3 regions of the Pseudomonas sp. GW821-FHT02A11 genome follow, and region 1 is predicted to be linked to each of the others. Evidence: predicted binding sites of a transcription regulator. Region 1 holds the regulator's gene; each other region holds the start of a gene.

Evidence for each region. The regulator sigma-54, encoded in region 1, starts transcription at its own class of promoters, with help from an activator protein. The targets are predictions, from matches to a motif close to ANTGGCATNNANNTTGCTNT.
Region 2: the regulator sigma-54 is predicted to act here: its motif matches at 3,267-3,286, upstream of AC07V9_RS22400 (circularly permuted type 2 ATP-grasp protein).
Region 3: the regulator sigma-54 is predicted to act here: its motif matches at 2,206-2,225, upstream of AC07V9_RS25005 (pilin).

What each region holds. Positions count from the first base shown of each region.
Region 1 is NZ_JBWKWB010000018.1:22,207-27,756, forward strand. It holds gene lptC (LPS export ABC transporter periplasmic protein LptC) at 1-504, shown strand, start outside; gene lptA (lipopolysaccharide transport periplasmic protein LptA) at 491-1,039, shown strand; gene lptB (LPS export ABC transporter ATP-binding protein) at 1,039-1,764, shown strand; gene AC07V9_RS21750 (RNA polymerase factor sigma-54) at 1,952-3,451, shown strand; gene hpf (ribosome hibernation-promoting factor, HPF/YfiA family) at 3,529-3,837, shown strand; gene ptsN (PTS IIA-like nitrogen regulatory protein PtsN) at 3,850-4,314, shown strand; gene rapZ (RNase adapter RapZ) at 4,317-5,174, shown strand; gene AC07V9_RS21770 (HPr family phosphocarrier protein) at 5,191-5,463, shown strand.
Region 2 is NZ_JBWKWB010000019.1:40,595-46,144, reverse strand. It holds gene AC07V9_RS22410 (transglutaminase family protein) at 16-855, opposite strand; gene AC07V9_RS22405 (alpha-E domain-containing protein) at 852-1,811, opposite strand; gene AC07V9_RS22400 (circularly permuted type 2 ATP-grasp protein) at 1,824-3,233, opposite strand; gene AC07V9_RS22395 (ribonuclease E inhibitor RraB) at 3,774-4,112, opposite strand; gene AC07V9_RS22390 (hypothetical protein) at 4,362-4,598, opposite strand; gene AC07V9_RS22385 (LTA synthase family protein) at 4,746-5,550, opposite strand, start outside.
Region 3 is NZ_JBWKWB010000026.1:10,808-16,357, reverse strand. It holds gene AC07V9_RS25020 (DUF1631 domain-containing protein) at 1-144, opposite strand, end outside; gene nadC (carboxylating nicotinate-nucleotide diphosphorylase) at 519-1,367, shown strand; tRNA gene AC07V9_RS25010 (tRNA-Thr) at 1,523-1,598, opposite strand; gene AC07V9_RS25005 (pilin) at 1,741-2,160, opposite strand; gene pilB (type IV-A pilus assembly ATPase PilB) at 2,385-4,079, shown strand; gene AC07V9_RS24995 (type II secretion system F family protein) at 4,082-5,299, shown strand; gene AC07V9_RS24990 (prepilin peptidase) at 5,301-5,550, shown strand, end outside.

The DNA of each region.
Region 1 (5,550 bases):
TACTGGAACATCAGCCCGGAAAGCTTCATGGACCAGCCCAAGGTGGCGGTCGACGAAAGCGCCATCGACTACTATGCAACCAACACCCACACCATCCAGTACCTGCCTGACGGTACGGTGCAATACGACCTGACTGCCGACAAGGCCGAGCATCTGAAGGCCACCGACGTGACCCTGATGACGACTCCGGTCATGGCGATGTATCGCGGCACCGAGTTCCCATGGCATGTGAAGAGCGTGCGCGCCGAGGTGTCGCCGGGCGGGGAACAGGTCGAGCTGATCGATCAGGTGCACATCAACCGCACCGACGAAAAGAACCGGACCACGATCATCACCAGCACCCGCATGACAGTCTTCCCTCAGAAGCAATATGCGGAAACCGCGCAACCCGTTAGAATCGACGGCTTTAACGGCGTGAGCACCGGTACGGGTATGAAGGCCTATCTAAAAGAAAGCAGGATACACCTGCTATCGAACGCAAGAGGACAGTATGAGGCTCCTTAAAACCCTCCCTATTTTGCTCGGCCTGGGCGCAGCACTGGGAAGCGTGAGCGCCTGGGCTCTGCCGAACGATCAAGTCCAGCCTATCCGTGTTCAGGCCGACGACGCCCAACTGGACGACAAGCAAGGCGTCGCCACCTACACCGGTAACGTGATCATCACCCAGGGCTCGATGAAGGTCACCGGCAACAAGGTGACCATGACCCGCACCCCGGAAGGTGACATCGACGTCGTGACCTCGGTGGGCAACCTGGCCTACTTCGAGCAGTTGCAGACGGCCGGCGACCCCAAACCCGTTCAGGGCTGGGGCGTGACGATCCAGTACCACGCGCCGCAAAACCGCATCGTGCTGATCGACAAGGCCAAAGTGGTCGACAAGGACAACAACGTGACCCAGGGCGAGAAAATCGTCTATGACACGGTCAGAAAGCTTGCCAGTGCCGGCCGCGCAACAGGCAGCAAGGTCACTGAAGCCCGTCCTCGCGTCGACATGGTGATCCAGCCGAAAAAGAAAACCGACCAGCAGAAGGCCCAGTAATGGCGACGCTGAAAGCCCAACACCTGGCCAAGGCCTACAAGGCTCGCCAGGTCGTACGTGATGTCAGCCTGTCCATCGACAGCGGTCAGATCGTCGGCCTCCTGGGTCCTAACGGCGCAGGCAAGACGACATGTTTCTATATGATCGTCGGCCTGGTTCAGGCCGATCAGGGCCGCGTCCTGATCGACGACCAGGACGTCAGCCATCAGCCCATGCACGGCCGCGCACGCGCCGGTATCGGCTACCTGCCGCAGGAAGCCTCGATCTTCCGCAAGCTGTCGGTGTCGGACAACATCATGGCCATTCTCGAGACCCGCAAGGAACTCGACCGCGCCGGGCGTCGCAAAGAGCTGGAGAGCCTGCTTCAGGAATTCCACATCACGCACATTCGCGACAACCTTGGCATGAGCCTTTCGGGTGGCGAACGCCGCCGTGTCGAAATCGCACGCGCCCTGGCCACCGCCCCCAAGTTCATCCTGCTCGACGAACCCTTCGCCGGTGTCGACCCGATCTCCGTGGGTGACATCAAGCAGATCATCTACCATCTCAAGGCCAAGGGCATCGGCGTTCTGATCACTGACCACAACGTCCGCGAGACCCTCGACATCTGTGAAACGGCCTACATCGTCAACGATGGGCAACTGATCGCAGAAGGTGACTCTGAAACCATTCTCGCCAACCAGTTGGTGAAGGAAGTGTATCTCGGCCACGAGTTCCGCCTGTAAGCGGCCGATGGCAAGGGTTGGCGGATGAACGCAACATGCGACTCATCGCCAACCTCGCATTAATTGCCATCACACCCTAGGCAAACACACAGGTTTCAGGCATATAATTTGCTTAAGTTGGCGCCCCGGCGCCCTAGTAGTGGATGGCGCCCATGTGCGCCGGCGAATAAGGTGTTAAGTCCCTGCCATGAAACCTTCGCTAGTCTTGAGAATGGGCCAGCAGCTGACGATGACACCGCAGCTGCAACAGGCCATCCGCTTACTCCAACTGTCGACGCTGGATCTCCAACAGGAAATTCAGGAGGCACTGGAGTCAAACCCTATGCTGGAGCGCCAGGAAGAAGGCGACGATTTCGATAACGCCGACCCCATGGCCGACAATATCGAAACAAAGCCCACCCCTGAGATTCAGGAACCGACCTACCAGGAATCAGCACCGACCGTCGACACGTTCGAAGACAGCGAGTGGAGCGAAAGCGAACGCATTCCCAACGAACTGCCCGTCGACACAGCCTGGGAAGATGTCTACCAGACCAGCGCCAGCAGCCTGCCCAGCAATGACGATGACGAGTGGGACTTCACCACCCGCACCTCCGCGGGCGAGAGCCTGCAGAGCCATCTGCTGTGGCAACTGAACCTGGCACCGATGTCCGATACCGACCGCCTGATCGCGGTCACGCTGATCGACTGCATCAACAACCAGGGTTACCTGGACGAATCCCTCGAAGAACTGCTGGACGCTTTCGACCCGGAACTCGACATCGAGCTGGACGAAATCGAAGCCGTGCTTCATCGCATTCAGCAATTCGAACCCGCAGGCATCGGCGCCCGCACCCTGAGCGAATGCCTGCTGCTGCAACTGCGTCAGCTCCCGGCCAAGACCAAGTGGCTCGCCGAAGCACAGCGGCTGGTCAGCGACTACATCGACCTGCTCGGTAGCCGCGATTACGCGCAGCTGATGCGCCGCATGAAGATCAAGGAAGACGACCTGCGCCAGGTCATTGAACTGGTCCAGAGCCTCAACCCGCGTCCCGGATCACAGATCGAATCCACCGAAGCCGAGTACGTGGTGCCTGACGTCATCGTGCGCAAGGACAACGAGCGCTGGCTGGTCGAGCTGAATCAGGAAGCCGTGCCGCGTCTGCGCGTGAATCCGCAGTACGCAGGTTTCGTGCGCCGCGCCGACACCAGCGCCGACAACACCTTCATGCGCAACCAGTTGCAGGAGGCGCGCTGGTTCATCAAGAGCCTGCAAAGCCGCAATGAGACCCTGATGAAGGTCGCCACCCAGATCGTCGAACATCAACGCGGGTTCCTGGAGTACGGCGACGAGGCGATGAAGCCGCTCGTGCTGCACGATATCGCCGAAGCGGTTGGCATGCACGAGTCAACGATTTCTCGTGTCACCACGCAGAAATTCATGCACACGCCGCGCGGCATTTACGAACTGAAGTACTTCTTCTCCAGCCACGTCAGTACCTCCGAAGGCGGTGAATGCTCGTCCACGGCGATCCGCGCGATCATCAAAAAACTGGTTGCTGCGGAAAATCAGAAAAAGCCGTTGAGTGACAGCAAGATCGCTGGTTTACTGGAGGCACAAGGCATTCAAGTGGCCCGTCGCACAGTCGCCAAATACCGCGAATCTCTAGGGATAGCGCCTTCAAGCGAACGCAAGCGACTGATGTAAAGGGCACAGGCCACAGCGTTCCAGTGGCAGGCATCCAAGCCTGCCTCTTAATGCACTGGCAACGAAGGAGAAGCTGTATGCAAGTCAACATCAGTGGACACCAACTGGAAGTAACCAAGCCCCTGCGCGAATACGTCGAGCTGAAACTCAAAAAGCTCGAAGGGCACTTTGACAAGATTACCAACGTTCAGGTGACGATGGCCGTCGAGAAACTCAAACAGAAGATCGAGGCCACGCTGCATATCCACGGTGGAGAAGTGGTTGCCAATGCGGAACATGACGACATGTACGCGGCAATCGACCTGCTCACTGACAAGCTGGACAGACAATTGCTCAAGCATAAGGAAAAGCAGCAAAGCATCCTCAAAGGTGCGGCAGCTCGCTGATACCCCTCATCCATGATCCGACTTGAAAACATCCTGACCCCTGGCCGTTCCCTCGTGAACGTGCCAGGCGGCAGTAAAAAAGCTGTACTCGAAGAGATTGCCAAGCTGATCGGCAAAGAAGTGCCCGAGTTCGACTGGCAAACCGTCTACGAAAGCCTCATCGCCCGCGAAAAGCTCGGTTCGACCGGCTTTGGCAACGGCATCGCCATTCCTCACTGCAGACTCAAAGGCTGCACCGCGCCGGTCAGCGCCGTGCTGCATCTTGAACGCCCGGTCGACTTCGACGCCATTGACGGCGCGCCCGTGGATCTATTGTTCGTCCTGCTCGTCCCCGAGGCGGCCACCGACGCGCACCTCGAACTGCTGCGCCAGATCGCCAGCATGCTCGACCGTGCCGACGTGCGGGCAAGCCTGCGTGGCGCCAAAAGCAGTGATGAGCTCTACAACGTCGTGCTTCACGTTCAGAACGGTCACTGATCATGCGCATGATCATCGTCAGCGGTCGCTCCGGCTCCGGCAAGAGTACGGCCCTCGATGTTCTCGAAGACAGCGGTTTCTACTGCGTCGATAACCTGCCCGCGGGCTTGCTCCCCGAACTGGCCGAGCGCGCGCTGATCAACACTGAGCTCGCCGAGCCGTTGCTGGCCGTTTCCATAGATGCCCGCAACCTGCCCAGCCACCTGACACGCTTCCCGCGCCTGCTCGAAGAGGTGCGTGGGCGGCACATCCGCTGTGACGTGCTGTTCCTGGACGCCGAAGAATCCACGTTGCTCAAACGCTTTTCCGAAACGCGCCGCCGCCACCCGCTGAGCAACGCCACACGCTCGCTGGCCGAAGCCATTCGTGACGAAAAGAACTTGCTCGGGCCGATCATCGACTTGGCCGACCTGACCATCGATACGACCCACCTGAACCTCTACCAGCTGCGCGACACCCTCAAGTTGCGCCTGCTGAACAAGCCAGAGCCGGGCACTGCGTTTCTGATCGAGTCGTTCGGCTTCAAGCGCGGCATGCCGGTGGACGCCGACCTCGTGTTCGATGTGCGCTGCCTGCCCAATCCTTACTGGAAACCCGAACTGCGCGCGCAATCGGGGCTCGACCAGCCGGTGGCCGATTACCTGGCGGCTCAACCTGATGTCGAGGAAATGTTTCAGGACATCTCCTCATACCTGATCAAATGGTTGCCGCGCTTCGCCGCCAGCAGCCGTGCATACGTCACCATTGCCATTGGCTGCACCGGCGGGCACCACCGCTCCGTCTACCTGACCGAACGCTTGGGTCAGGTCCTGCAACAATCGCTCAAGAATGTTCAGGTCCGCCACCGCGACCTAAGCTGAAAGGACCCCCAACGCGATGCCCGCTCACCAGATCACCATCATCAACAAGCTGGGCCTGCACGCTCGCGCCGCAGCCAAGTTCGTCGGCGTCGCCGGCAAATTCCCGTGCCAGATCCGGGTCGGCCGCTCGCCGGACAGCATGGTCGACGGCAAAAGCATCATGGCCGTCATGATGCTCGCCGCCGGCAAAGGCACCGAGATTCATTTGCTGACCGAAGGCGACGACGAACAGGCTGCGCTGGAAGGCCTGATCGAGCTGATCAACAACAAGTTCGACGAGGGCGAGTGATCGCCCTCTGCGCCTCCCCCCTGGTTGACGCATCGCGCTTCAATCAGGCCGGCCCCTGACAGCCACCCCCCTATCATCAGACTTGAT
Region 2 (5,550 bases), on a different contig from region 1:
ACACCACCTCACACCCTACGACTGTCGCTGCACCTGCATCTGCACCACCGGCTTTGCAACAGGGACTGCAATCGGCGCAGAAGGCGACACCACGACCTTGGCATGCATCTGCTCGCAACCGCCGCCACGGCGCATACCGCGCACCGGGCAGGCATCCAGGTAATCGAGCCCGACCGCCAGCTTCAAATGACGCTCCGGGATCGCCAACTGGTTGGTCACGTCAAAGCTGTACCAGGCGTCATCGATCCAGGCCTCGGCCCAGGCATGGCTGGCCAGGTGCTCGCTGGTGTCGCTGTACAGATACCCCGACACATAACGCGCAGGTACGCCCAGGCTGCGGGCGCAGGCCAGGAACGCATGGGTGTGGTCCTGGCAGACGCCCGCGCCGTTGGCAAAGGCTTGCGCCGCAGGGGTGTCGACGGCCGTGGCGCCGGGGGTGTACACGATGTGCTGGTTCAGCGCCTGCATCAGGTCAATCAGCGCAGTGCGATCGGTACGTTTTTTCGTTTCTTTGGCCGCGAACGCGCGAATCGCTTCGTCCGCTTCGGTCAGGCGCGTGAAGCGCAGAAATGGCAGCGAGGACTGGCTTTCATGCTCGGCCTCACGTTTTTCATCGATTTCCACCTGCCCGCGCGCGCCGATGACGATGGCTTCATGGGGCTCGTCCATGGTCAGAACGTGGAGGATATTGCCGAACGGATCGACCTGCGCACGCACCGGGCGCGGCAGTGCCAGCTGCCAGCTGAGCACCTGCTGGCGCTCGCTGTCGTGTGGGGTCAGACGCAAATACTGGATGCTGGCGCGGACCTGATCGTCGTAGTGATAGGTGGTCTCGTGGCTAATTGAGAGTCTCATGCAGCCTCCAGATAAGAAGTGTGAATAACGTTACCCAATTGGGCCAGCAGCGGAATGAATTCGTTCAACCATTCATGCAGGCCTTCGCCGAGGATTTCGTCGATGCCGGTGTAACGCAGACGGGCATCGAGCTCGGCCGCCAGACGCTGCGCAGGACGCCCGTTGGCCCCCGGCAGGCTGGCCAGGATCATGTCCAGTTCTTCGAGGCACGCACGCAGCGAACGCGGAATGTCCGCGCGCAACAGCAGTAATTCGGCGACCTGACGCGCACCCGGCGCATCGCGATAGACCTCGGTGTAGGCCTCGAACGACGACAGCGCTCGCAGCAGAGCGCTCCATTGGTAGTAACCGGCGGCCGAGCTGTCTGCCGCCGCGTTCGCCGACGGCCCGCGCAGTTCGAGCATTTCGTAGCGGGCATCGAGCATGCGCAAAGTATTGTCGGCGCGCTCGATGAAGGTGCCCAGGCGGATGAAACGGAACGCATCGTTGCGCATGATGGTGCCGTAGGTGGCGCCGCGGAACAGGTGCGAACGCTCCTTGACCCACTCGCAGAAGCGACTCATGCCATAGCGGCTCAGGCCCTGTTCGGCGATGCCGCGAATTTCCAGATACGTGGAATTGATGTTTTCCCACATGTCCGCGGTAATGCGCCCACGCACCGCATGGGCACTGGCCCGCGCCGCCGCCAGGCAGCTGAAGATGCTGGCCGGGTTGGCGGCATCCAGCGCGAAGAAATGCAGCAGGCGCTCGGCGTGCAGCTCGCCATGGCGCTCGCGGTAATCGTCCAGGGTGCCGGTAATCAGCAGCGGCATGGCGAGTTCATTGAGGCCATCCCCGCGTCCATCCTGAGGCATCAGCGACAGCGAGTAGCTGACGTCCAGCATCCGTGCGAGGTTTTCCGCCCGCTCCAGGTACCGCGACATCCAATATAAATCCGAGGCAGTTCTACTTAACATTGGCAGGCATCCTTAATCCTCGACCACCCAGGTGTCCTTGGTTCCGCCACCCTGCGACGAGTTCACCACCAACGAGCCTTCGCGCAAAGCGACGCGAGTCAGGCCGCCAGGCACGACGCGGGTTTCGCGGCCAGACAGAACGAATGGGCGCAGGTCGATGTGTCGCGGGGCGATGCCGTTCTCGACGAAGGTCGGACAGGTCGACAGGGACAAGGTGGGTTGAGCGATGTACGCGTGTGGCTTGGCTTTGAGGCGTGCGCGGAAGGACTCGATCTCGGCCGCCGTCGCCGCAGGACCGACCAGCATGCCGTAGCCGCCGGAGCCCTGGGTCTCCTTGACCACCAGGTCGCCGAGGTTGGCCAGCACGTGAGACAACTCTTCGGGTTTGCGGCATTGCCAGGTCGGTACGTTCTTGAGGATAGGCTCCTCGTCGAGGTAGAAGCGGATCATGTCAGTCACGAACGGGTACACCGATTTGTCGTCGGCCACGCCGGTGCCAATGGCGTTGGCCAGCACCACATTGCCCGAGCGGTAGGCCGACAGCAGGCCCGGCACGCCGAGCATTGAATCCGGGTTGAATGCCAGCGGATCGAGAAACGCATCGTCGAGACGGCGATAGATCACGTCCACTGCTTTCGGGCCGTCCGTGGTGCGCATGTACACACGATCGTCACGCACGAACAGGTCGGCGCCTTCCACTAGCTCAACGCCCATTTCCCGCGCCAGAAACGCATGCTCGAAGAACGCACTGTTGAAACGACCGGGCGTCAGCACCACCACGCTGGGGTTATCCAGCGGGCTCGAGCTTTTCAACGTATCGAGCAACAGGTTGGGGTAGTGATCGATCGGAGCGATGCGTTGCGCGGCGAACAGTTCGGGAAACAGGCGCATCATCATCTTGCGGTCTTCGAGCATGTAGCTCACGCCGCTTGGGGTGCGCAGATTGTCTTCGAGAACGTAATAGGTCCCGTCGCCGTCGCGCACCAGGTCGACCCCGGAGATGTGTGAATACAGGTCACGGTGAAGGGTCAGGCCTTGCATCGCCAACTGGTACTGCTCGTTGGCCAGCACCTGTTCGGCGGGAATGATGCCAGCCTTGATGATGCGTTGGTCGTGGTAAAGGTCGGCGAGAAACATGTTCAGCGCCTTGACCCGCTGGATGCAGCCCTTTTCGACCACACGCCACTCACTGGCGGGGATACTGCGTGGAATCGTATCGAAGGGGATCAGACGCTCGGTCCCCTGCTCGTCACCGTACAGCGTGAAGGTAATCCCGGCGCGATGAAACAAAAGATCGGCCTCACGCCGACGCTGAGCCAGCAGCTCAGGTGGCGCTTCGCCCAGCCAGCGGGCGAATTCCCGATAATGCGGACGGACAGTGCCGTCAACATCGTACATCTCATCATAAAAGGTGCGGATCATGCCGTACTCCTTGTCACCATGGACACAGGGACCTTCGCAAGGCCCGTGCCAGCGGCATAAACGCTTTAAAATCAATGAGTTGAATAAACCAGCGAAACCCCTCGCACCATTCCTGTGCAAGAAGCGCCCTCACCCATTCTCCTACGCTTCATAGAGAAGCGTCCCGCCACCGGGAAATCTATGACCAGCATAGCCAGAGTTGATTTCCGGATCGGGCTTTTTGTGCGGATAATCGCCCCATCGACGCAGAGCAACGGGCTTCAGACTGCCCACAGATGGCTTCTGTGTTACCGGATTTTTAAACGAAATTCCCTTTCCGCCGCTCTCATCCGAGCGGCTTTTTTTTGCCCTGTTTTGGCTGATGGCGATTCGGCAACTTCGGTGATCTTCGGGTGGTGCACCCTCAGCCGGTGCAAAGCCTGTGGGAGCGAATTCATTCGCGATAGGCCCGCACAACCGACACGTCTGTATCGACCAGACCATTTTTCGCGGATGAATTCGCTCCCACAGAGGTTCAGTGCCAGGCTCATGCGTGCAGCATCAATGAACCCGCTTGATCTCCTGCTTCACGCCCCAGCCTTCGACCTCGCCATCCAGGCCGAAGATCGCGCTTTGAAAGTCCTGCTCGAAATCTCCTATTGCGTCGTAAGTGGCGTACATCACTTTGCTCAATTGCAGATGCCACGCGCCGTCCTCGCGGGCGTTGATCTGGGCATTGATGGATTCGCCGCGAAACTTCTCGGCGGCCTGACGCGCGCGCTCCTCATCCGGGAACACGGCGTAGAACTCGATGGGATAGATACGTGCGAAGTCGAAACCGCTCTCTTTCATGCGGCGCAGTACGTGGCTGCTGATGTCTTCTTGATAGGCTGTGCTCATGAAACGTCCTCCTATGCAACGATAGATAGAGTTTCAACGATCCCGAAACGCCTCCTGGGGAGGCGTAGAGCAGCGGATCATCCGCCACCCGGGACTCAAGCATGTCGCTGGCAAGGCCGGCGCTGGTGTGACACATCAGGCACCGTTGCACAAGTAGGCTCGGGCGATGTTTCACCGACCTCATTGGCAGATTACGCTCATTGCTAGCCCGTTGCCAATCGGCAACGTGCGGTTATTTCAGGGGTTTTCTCAAGATGCCTCGACGATGGAAAGGATCTGTACCGCATTCTGTTCTTTTAACACTTCCGCCGTAGGCGCTTTTGATCGGCCGTCCAGATCGTTCAGATCAAGCTCATTGACGACCGGGAACAGAATCGGGCGCAAAAACCGCGCAGCTTCTTCCTCACTGGGACGGTGCTCGAGTTCAAGATTATGGGTTTGCTGCACGCCATCTTTATCCTGAAACGAAATAGTCCAGACTTTCATCAATGTCTCCTCAGTCAGGGCCGGAAACCGGCCTAATGATCTTGACCCTGCTGTGCCTGCGACGTTCCAACGATGTGAATGGCCGGAGCGTCATGAAGCGACGCAAAAAAACGCCCCGATATCGGGGCGTTTTTCAGAGGGGCTGGCTTATTGCGGCTTGGCGTCTTTCACCCCCGCCGTGTTGTCTAGCAAACTCTTGGTCGCAGTCTGCAGGAAGCTGTCGAGCTTCCTGCGCAGCTCGGCGACGTCAGGTGCGTTCGGGACCAGTTCGGCGTGCGGCTTGGTGCCCAGCTCGTAGCTGTAGACCTTCGGCTCCATTTCCTTGGGCTCGATCAGGATGCGGTTGCCGGTAACCAGCGCCACGGTCTGCTCGCTGCCCGACGGCTTGATCACACCAAAGCCCAGATCGCCCGCCGGCAGGTTCAGCAGGTCACGACCCCAGCACTGGTGCACGGTGTCACCGCCCAGACGGCCCATGATGGTCGGCACGATGTCGATCTGCGTGCCGACGATGCTGCTGCGCTTGCCGAACTTGTCCTGCAGGCCCGGGGCGATCATCAGCATCGGCACGTTGAAACGGCCCAGGTCCATCTCGGTGATCTGCTCGTTGTTGCCGAAGCCATGGTCGCCGACCACGACGAACAGGGTGTCCTTGTAGTACGGCTCTTTCTTGGCCTTCTCGAAAAACTGACCCAGCGCCCAGTCCGAATAACGCATCGCCGTCAGGTGCTCGTCCAGGGTGCCGTGGCCGGTCACGCGCTCAACCGGCAGGTTGGCAGGCAAGGCGTACGGCGTGTGGTTGGACAGGGTCTGCAGCAAGGCATAGAACGGCTTGCCTTTGGCCTGGCGGGCTTTGAGCTCTTCGGCGCCACGGTCGAACATGTCCTGGTCGGACACGCCCCACGTCGGGTCGGAGAACACCGGATTGACGAAGTCGTTGCGGCCGATGAAG
Region 3 (5,550 bases), on a different contig from region 1:
CAACGTCTGCAGGCTTTCTTTAAGCTGCTGAGCAGCTTTATCGCGGACCTGCAGCAGAACGACGGGCAGCCGAGCGACAGGCGAGGACCCCGACTGGTCCGGACCCGACTTACTCAAAGGCACCACTTTATTGTCGTTCTGCATCAAGGACTCCTTCCGTCAACCCACTCGCAACAGCCACACTTTCTGACAAACGCAGGATGAGCCTGGGTTTGACCGGTTCTCGAAATTTTGTCCCTGGGGAATACGGCGATAACGTCAAGGCTATGACGTCAAATACAAGGCGCAGTATCTGGTAAATCCTGTCCGCCCGCCAGCGGACGCTTCGCCTTAATTGGAATAATAGGAGGGAGCGAAGCGGTTCGTGCACCGATAGACCGCGAAAATCGCATTCTGTCGCATATGAGATGAAAAAACCGACCAAGTGCAGCTCATGCACTCATTTGAAGGGCGCGACGCAGGTGGGTTGGTACAGACGACTGCCTTATACTCCGACCACTTAGTAAGTGGAGTCCGATATGCCGAATCTACGTCTTGCCGCTCTGACCGCCGAAATCGAAGCCAACGTACGCCGTGCGCTGCTTGAGGACGTGGGCAGTGGCGACATCACTGCGCAACTGATCACCGCCGAGCGTCTGGCCAAGGCCACCGTGATTTCCCGCGATGCAGCGGTGATCGCTGGCACGGCCTGGGTCGACAGCGTTTTCCGCCAGCTCGACCAGCGCGTTGCCGTGCATTGGCAAGTCGCGGACGGCGAACGGGTCCAGCCCAACCAGGCCCTGTTCCACCTCGAAGGCCCTGCCCGCTCGCTGCTCACTGGCGAGCGCAGTGCCCTCAACTTCCTGCAAATGCTCTCCGGCGTCGCAACACGCTCGCAGCATTATGCCGACATGGTCGCTGACACCCAGGTCAAACTGCTCGACACCCGCAAAACCCTCCCCGGCTTGCGCCTTGCGCAGAAATACGCCGTCACCTGCGGCGGCTGCCACAACCATCGCATTGGCCTGTACGACGCCTTCCTGATCAAGGAAAACCACATCGCAGCCTGCGGCGGCATCGCCCAAGCCATCGTCGCCGCCCACAAGATCGCCCCCGGCAAAACGGTTGAAGTCGAAGTCGAAAGCCTCGACGAACTCAAACAGGCCCTCGACGGCGGCGCCGACATCATCATGCTCGACGAACTCAGCCTCGACGACATGCGCGAAGCCGTACGCCTCACGGCAGGCCGCGCCAAACTCGAAGCCAGCGGCGGCGTGACCGACGCGACCCTGCGCACAATTGCCGAAACGGGCGTGGATTACATCTCGATCGGGACGTTGACCAAGGATGTGAGGGCGGTGGATTTGTCGATGCGGTTGAGTGTTTGACGTTCGAACCCGTAGGAGCGCGCTTGCCCGTGAATACGGTTTGTCAGTTACGCTGCATGATGCTGAAACACCGCCATCGCGGGCAAGCATGCTCCTACAGCATGACGAACCCTGCGGAAACGAAAAGCCCGGTCTTGAGGACCGGGCTTTTTGTTTGGTGCCGAAAATAGGAATCGAACCTACGACCTTCGCGTTACGAGTGCGCTGCTCTACCGACTGAGCTATTTCGGCTATGGCGGCAGGCTAGCAAAGTCGATAACGGCAGACAACGTTTTGAGCACCATCAGTACATGGCAGCCAATGGAAAAATCCCGCCTGATGGCGGGATTTGGAAGCCCAAGGCAACCTCAGATATCGAGGTGGTCAGGGAATATTAACGGCAGGTAGTAGGACGCAACTGAGCAGGTACCGTACCAGCGCAGGTCCAAACCAAAGTACCTGTAGCGTCCTGCGCAGGAGTCAATGTAATTGTCAGACCGCGCAGGGCAGTGTTCGAGTTAGCTTGATCGGCCAAAGCGGTAATCACTCCGCCTGCACCAACGTTTACGGAGGCAGTATATTTACCGGTCGCCCCACCATAGTTAGCAGCCGCGTTACTGGCAGGAAGCGCTCCAGTAGCTTGAAAAACCTCAGCGACAGGAGTTTTTGCCCCATCCGCCAGAGACATCAGCTCCGTCACCTGAGCTCTGACCGTATAATTTTGATAAGCCGGAAGCGCTACAGCAGCCAAAATACCGACGATCGCCACCACGATCATCAGCTCGATCAGGGTAAAGCCTTTTTGTGTATTCATTGGTACTACTCCAAAACGTCAATGAGGTGTCGCCCTAAAATGCGAGAAGCATAGTGTGTGCCAACCTGCACTGACCCACCCCACTAGAGTGGCACCTTACCTCACTCCTCGCACCCGACCCAGACCCGGCATAAAGTGACATTTTTTGTCACTACTATACGCCAATTTGGCAGCCAAGCCCGACTACGCTATAAAAGGTCCAATGTCTGTGTGTGGTGGCTGGAATGACTGATGTGGTCCTCACTGGTTTGGCAAAGCAACTCGTTTTAGCTGAACTTCTCAACGAAAAAGCTGCACAACAAGCCTATCAGCAAGCGCGTCGCGATAAGGTTTCGCTTGTCAGTCATCTCGTTCAAAATAAGTTAGTCAAAGGTCTGACACTGGCAGAGCTGGCATCAGAGCAGTTCGGATTGCCTTTTCTTGATTTGAACACGCTCGACAAAGATAGCCAGCTTAGAGGGCTCGTCAGTGAAAAGCTGATTAGGCAACACTCGGTTTTGCCGTTGTGGCGCAGAGGCAACAAGCTGTTTGTCGGTGTATCCGACCCGACAAACCATCAAGCGATCACTGACATCCAATTCAGTACCGGCCTGAACACTGAAGCGATCTTGGTTGAGGACGACAAACTCACTGCCGCCATCGAGAAGTTTTTCGATAGTCATTCTGGCTTGGGCGACATGTCAGATGTTGACCTCGGCCTAGAAATCGAAGCCGTTGATGATGCCAAGGAAAATCCGATTGCCGGGCAGGACGCCGATGACGCGCCAGTTGTCAAATTCGTCAATAAAATGCTCATGGACGCTATTCGTCTGGGTTCATCGGACTTGCACTTTGAACCTTATGAAAAGATTTTTCGAGTACGCTTGCGCACTGACGGCATTCTTCACGAGGTGGCCAAACCCCCAACCCAATTGGCGGGCAGGATCGCAGCGCGTCTGAAGGTTATGGCAGGACTCGATATTTCCGAGCGTCGTAAGCCACAGGATGGTCGCATCAAACTACGTATTTCCAAAAGCCGCGCCATCGATTTTCGCGTCAACACCTTGCCTACTCTATGGGGCGAGAAAATCGTGATGCGGATACTCGATCCCACCAGCGCACAAATGGGCATTGACGCATTGGGCTATGAGCCTGAACAAAAAGCGCTGTATCTCGATGCCCTAAGCAAGCCACAAGGCATGATCTTGGTAACCGGTCCGACCGGCTCAGGTAAAACAGTTTCACTTTATACCGGTCTCAATATCCTTAATACCCCGGATATAAACATCTCCACAGCTGAGGATCCTGTTGAAATCAACCTTGAGGGTATCAATCAAGTTAACGTCAATCCCCGTCAAGGCATGGATTTTTCTCAGGCTCTGCGCGCATTTCTGCGCCAGGATCCAGACGTGATCATGGTCGGTGAAATTCGAGATCTTGAAACTGCGGAGATTGCGATCAAGGCGTCGCAGACAGGCCACATGGTCCTTTCTACGCTACACACAAACAGCGCTGCAGAAACATTGACTCGCTTGCATCATATGGGTGTAGCTGCGTTCAATATCGCCACAGCAATCAATCTTATCATCGCTCAGCGGCTCGCTCGCAAACTCTGCCCACATTGCAAGAAAGAAATCGAGATACCCAAAGAAACCCAGGTTGCTGAGGGGTTTCCAGCAGAGAAGATAGGAACATTTAAACTTTACTCTCCGGTAGGTTGCGAACAGTGTAATGCAGGCTATAAGGGCCGCGTGGGTATTTATGAGGTAGTCAAAAGCACCCCCGCACTTGAGCGTATCATCATGGAAGAAGGAAACTCCCTCGAAATTTCGGCCCAAATGCGTAAAGACGGGTTCAACGACCTCCGAACTTCAGGCCTAATGAAAGCTATGCAAGGCCTTACTAGCCTTGAGGAAGTCAACCGCGTGACCAAGGACTGAACATGGCGACCAAACCAGTAAGAGTCAGTGTTTACACTTGGGAAGGGCTGGATAAAAAAGGCACCAAAGTTTCGGGAGAGCTGAATGGACACAACCCGGCCCTCATCAAAGCACAACTTAGAAAACAAGGTATCAATCCGACTAAAGTCAAAAAAAAATCTGTATCGTTCTTCGGCGCAGGTAAGAAAATCAAACCCTTGGATATTGCTTTCTTCAGTCGGCAGATGGCGACCATGATGAAGGCCGGGGTGCCATTGCTGCAGTCATTCGATATCATTAGCGAAGGTTCCGACAATCCGAATATGCGAAAGCTGGTAAATGATGTCAAACAAGAAGTAGCCTCAGGGCACAGTCTGGCCACATCTCTCCGGCAAAAACCTATGTACTTTGACGAGCTGTTTTGCAACCTCGTAGATGCCGGGGAACAGGCGGGGGCACTGGAGTCGCTACTTGACCGAGTTGCCACCTATAAAGAAAAGACCGAATCGCTTAAAGCGAAGATAAAAAAAGCGATGACTTACCCCATTGCGGTAGTCGTCGTGGCATTTATCGTGACAATGATCCTGCTTCTAAAAGTGGTCCCCCAGTTCCAGGAGATTTTCGCAGGCTTTGGCGCCAAGCTGCCTCAGTTCACACTGATGGTCATAGGCTTATCACAGATTGTGCAGGATTACTGGTGGATGCTAATAGGTGCGCTGTTCATTTTAATTATTTTATTTAAGCGTGTACATCGGAAATCTGAGAAATTTAGAAACTCTCTTGACCGCGGATTGTTAAAGATACCGGTCATAGGCCCGCTGCTTTATAAATCTGCGGTTGCACGTTATGCGCGTACCCTCTCGACCACCTTCGCAGCGGGTGTTCCTCTCGTCGATGCGTTGGATTCAGTAGCAGGTGCCACTGGCAATGTCGTGTTCCGAAATGCCGTTCAAAAAGTCAAACAGGATGTATCTACCGGCATGCAGCTGAATTTCTCGATGCGAAGTACCGGTGTATTTCCAATGCTCGCGGTGCAAATGACCGCCATTGGGGAAGAGTCCGGCGCTCTGGATTCTATGCTCGATAAAGTTGCGACCTATTATGAAGATGAGGTAGATAACTTAGTTGATAGTCTCACCAGCCTAATGGAACCAATGATCATGGCCGTGCTGGGTGTCATCGTTGGCGGCCTGGTCATCGCCATGTACCTTCCCATTTTCCAGCTCGGAAACGCCGTTTAAAATGTCCCTCCCCAACTTCCTGGCCAGCTCCCCGCTGGCCTTCGTTTTCTGCACCCTCGTTTTAGGCCTGCTCGTCGGCAGTTTTCTCAACGTGGTCATCTACCGCCTACCCAAGATGATGCTGCGCGACTGGAAAACCCAGGCCCGTGAGGTGCTGGAATTGCCTCCGGAACCTCAGCCTGAGACCTTCAACCTTATCCTCCCCCACTCCCGTTGCCCGCACTGTTCGCACAGGATCCGCGCGTGGGAGA